DNA from 2 places in the Paenibacillus sp. FSL M8-0212 genome. Region 1 is predicted to be linked to the other one. Evidence: riboswitches for the same ligand, from Rfam matches in the RefSeq annotation. Region 1 holds a riboswitch; the other holds the start of a gene.
What was found. Region 1 has a riboswitch for cyclic di-AMP ahead of MKX68_RS00650 (C40 family peptidase). Riboswitches for the same ligand answer to the same signal wherever they lie in the genome.

Region 1 (2,206 bases):
CTGATAATTCCTTTCCTTCTTCCATCATTTCCAGAATGCTATCATTGTCTAATAAATCAGTGAAAACGTATTTAGCATCTGCTTTCTTACCCAGAACTACAAGATTAGAATATTCGATACTTTTCTCATGTTCATTATGTACGTCCTCTTCATAACCTGAGTTACCTTTCTTTTCTTCAGTTGAAATGACTTTGTCGATCTTGGTACCCCATGAAACATCTCTAAAATCTTTTTCGTTCTCACTACTGCATCCTAAACTACCTATTACTAAAATAGCAAAACTTAAAACAAACATTAACTTTTTCAATTGTTCTCCTCATCTCCTTTTATTTCCTAAAACATTTTACATTGTTTAAGAAAGTAGTTGAAGACAAAAAATGGTTAAACAAAAAAGGCATTCGGTTAATAACCGATGCCTTTTTGTATGTGAATTACATTTTACCTAACATTTTATCATACATAAACTGTCCAGTTACCCGACGTGCTGTTACATAGCGGTCATTGAAGTATGGATTCGATAACTTTGTGATGCTTACACCTTTACTGCTGGAGGCATGAGCGAATTGTCCGCCGCCGATATATACACCTGTATGTGAAATGCCTTTGCCTGTTGTATTAAAGAACACCAGATCACCTGTCCGAACATTGCTTTTGGCTACCGGAGTACCTGCTTTGGCTTGCTGCTGAGAAGTACGTGGCAATTCAATGCTGTATTTGTTGAAAAGATATCTCATAAAACCAGAACAGTCAAAGCCGGCTACAGTCGTGCCACCCCATTTGTAAGGAATACCTGTCATGTTGTTCACTACGGAGTTGATACTGCTTGCCTCTGTGCTTGTTGCCCCGGATGTAAATAATACAGCTGCTCCAAAAATGGAGATAATCAGTTTTTTCAAAATCAATGTTCTCCCTTCGATGCCTACGGAGTTAGCTAAGGGTTCGGTAGAAGGTTCCCTATATTTCCTATGTATAAGAATAATTCACCCAAATTGGTTCCCCCGTTTTCAAACATGAAACTCGGCAATGAATAATTAAGTTTTTGTAACTATTTGAAACTATATTGCATAAATGCGTAATTGTCAAACCCATTTAAAACCCTTCGTAATACCTCAATGTTAGCGGAATTAAGGTTTTTATATGAAAGAAGGGATCAAGTTTGGGTATCATTCATGACAAAAACGTCATTATTGATTCGCTTAAGACGAATTTGGATAAATAAATAGGTTTGTCATGAGTTAAAAGAACTATTCCGTTATGTAGAATTAGAGATATTATATTCATTAAGTTGCATATATTGACAAAAATCGATTTTTTGCATATTATCTGAATATCCAATCCACATATTGGATTAAAATTGATTTTATTATGCGATAAATACAAATAAAGGAGGTTTGGGGACACTTATCATAGGTAAAGTAGAAGTGGCAGATTTATAAAAACGAACATAGGAGAGTGTTACATTTGAAAGCGAAGAAAATAATTACTTTTGTCCTGGCATGTACGATGGTGTTCTCAGCAGTTGGAATGGCAGTTCTCCCTGTAGGGACGGTATCTGCTGCGGATGCATCGGGTACTACAGCGAGTATTTCTGATATTTTGAAGAACCAGCTGCCGGATGGAGGTTGGAGAAAAGATTATAAACAGACAAGTGGAGAGTGGGCGAAGTCCACGATAGACAACAAGGCTACATACTCAGAAATTAGAAGATTGGCGAAGGAATTCAAAAAGACGAATGATCCGCGATACTCCACAGCTGCAATCAAAGGAATTAACTTTTTGATCAACATGCAGTATTCAAACGGCGGATGGCCACAAGTCTACCAAAGCTCCGGATATCACAAACATATTACCTACAATGATGATGCCATGATTAATGTAATGATCATGCTCGATGAAGTAGCGACACGCAAAGGTGATTTCTCGTTTATCGACAGCACACTTGCTAACCGCAGTAAAAATTCAGTTGCCAAAGGTGTGGAGGCGATTCTGAATACACAAGTCGTTTCAGGTGGTAAGCTGACAGCATGGGGACAACAACATGATTCCAGTTCCCTTAAACCAGCGAGCGCAAGAATCTACGAAGTGCCATCGCTGACAGCTGGAGAAAGTGTAACAATCGTTAAATTCCTGAAAACGAGACCTGCTAACTCTAAAATCACAGCATCCATTAAAGGAGCGGAGGCTTGGTTTAACAAGGTGAAAATTA
Region 2 (2,206 bases), 2.3 Mb from region 1:
TGCTTTGGCGCGTGAAGTGAACATGCCGATTGTCATCCATAATCGGGATGCACATGAGGATATCATAAGAATTTTGCGTGAAGAGAAGGCGGGTGAGGTTGGTGGTGTAATGCACTCGTTCTCGGGCAGCTGGGAAACAGCGAAAAGTTGTCTCGATATGGGCTTCCATCTCTCTTTCGGAGGACCGATCACATTCAAAAATGCAAAGCAGCCCAAAGAGGTGCTGGCGAAGGTTCCTATGGACCGGTTTTTCATTGAAACAGATGCTCCATATTTGACACCTCACCCTTATCGTGGGAAGCGAAATGAGACAGCGCATGTACGTCTGGTTGCAGAGGCGGCAGCGGAAATTAAAGGCATTTCGGTGGAGGAAATTGCTGCAATAACAACCAAAAATGCCATGGAACGATTTGGAATTCGTTAAAAAAACGAGCAAATGAGGTGAAAAAGGCAGATAAGCGGAGGTAATTTGCCCTTTGATCCAAATAAATCGAGAATATTACAATATTTTAACCAAATATTCAGAAAAACGTACTTGATCAACGCTTTACAACATGCATCAAAACAGGATATCATCTTTTCAGTGAATTGTTGTGCGGAAAATTGGACAGATGTTCGGGGGATGAACAAAGGGACACTTTCCGATGAAACAACATTACTTTCATGAATCAGTCTCGCTGAGTCTCCGTTAACGGAGAGCGGGGGAACCAATAGGGCTTAAACATCGGTGTATTTGGCCGATGCGCAACGTTCGCTGACCCAAAAGCAGCGAAGGGAACTGCGAAGCCGTATTTGATTTCTTCTTTGGGTCTCGGGGTGAATTCAAGGGCGTCCGCCATGAGCGGGTGACCTAAGATAGGGCGGCTCTCTTTCGCCCGAACCCGACAGCTAACCTCGCAAGCGGAAAAAGAGAGGCAACCTCGTGCATGAATTTCCGATATTCAGAATCATTCGGAAGCCACGAAAGAGTTCCTCTTACACTCTTTCTTTGGCTTTTTTGTTTTTGAATAAAAGAAATATTGTCATCATACGGTAGGTATTCAGGAGGATGACATCATGTTGCGAAGATTGATTCATGGTGCAGAACCGGATTATGTTGGTCCAATCTGTGTTCTGTAGAAAATTTGGTATAGTCACGTCAAAGACATCATGCATTACTTTAGACGGCGAGGCTATGAAGGAGGACGGAGAAGTGGGCACATTCCAACCAGAAGAGACCCATGAGTCACGATCATCCAGTAAGTCTTTCGCGTTGCGGTGGAAGCATGAGAACATGCGTCAAATGGCATTGATCGCGATTTTCTCAATTGCGCTTACAATCATGATCTTGTTAGTCGTTTACGGTCAGGCCGGGAAACAAATTTCACTGGTTATTGATGGCAAAGCTCAGGTGGTAGAGACTCGTACAGGAATGCTTCAGGAAATGCTGGAGGAGCAGTCGATCACAGTCAGCCCTCACGATAAGGTATCCATGTCCATGAACGGGGCGATTACAGATGGAGACCGAATCGTTATTGAGCGGGCCGTTCCAGTCAACATTACGGCAGACGGAGACACCAAGACTCTGTATACAACGGATTCATCGGTAGAAGATGCAATTCAAAAATCAGGTATTCAAGTTGAGAGTAATGATAAAGTGTATCCGGCGCTTGGAACTGCCATCAAAGCGGATATGAAGATCCGTGTAGTGCGCGTAACAAAGCGTACAGTGGAGGTAGAGCAGCCAATCGCTTACAAAGTCATTAAAACGGCTGACCCTAGCTTGTACAAAGGGGATAACCGTGTCGTTGTAAACGGCAAAGAAGGCACACTTGTACAGCATATCGAAAAGGTATTTCAGGATGGAGAATTGGTCTCCAAAAAAATGGTCGGCAAATCTGTCGCGAATAATCGTGTAGATAAAGTGATCGCTGTCGGCACCAAAGCAAAACCGGTCGTGAAAGAACCTGTGATTCAGACCGTATCGGCTCAAACTTCAACAACCAAAAAGGCTACAACAACGAACTCGAAGAAAACATCTGCCTCGGGCAGCAAAGTCATTACCGTATCCGGGACTTCTTTTAAATACTCAAAAGTACTTAAAAATGTATCCATGACTGCCTACTCTTCCGAAGAGCCTGGCATTGGAACTAAAACAGCTTCCGGTACTCGTGTAACGGAAGGGCGCACCATTGCGGTTGATCCCAAAGTCATTCCAATTGGCTGG

Region 2: another riboswitch for cyclic di-AMP. It lies ahead of MKX68_RS10890 (ubiquitin-like domain-containing protein); the one in region 1 lies ahead of MKX68_RS00650 (C40 family peptidase).

Annotation. Positions count from the first base shown of each region.
Region 1 is NZ_JBBORP010000001.1:162,469-164,674, reverse strand. It holds gene MKX68_RS00655 (hypothetical protein) at 1-307, opposite strand, end outside; gene MKX68_RS00650 (C40 family peptidase) at 432-896, opposite strand; cyclic di-AMP (ydaO/yuaA leader) riboswitch at 902-1,033, opposite strand; gene pelA (pectate lyase) at 1,462-2,206, shown strand, end outside.
Region 2 is NZ_JBBORP010000001.1:2,435,131-2,437,336, reverse strand. It holds gene MKX68_RS10895 (TatD family hydrolase) at 1-424, shown strand, start outside; cyclic di-AMP (ydaO/yuaA leader) riboswitch at 666-919, shown strand; gene MKX68_RS10890 (ubiquitin-like domain-containing protein) at 1,193-2,206, shown strand, end outside.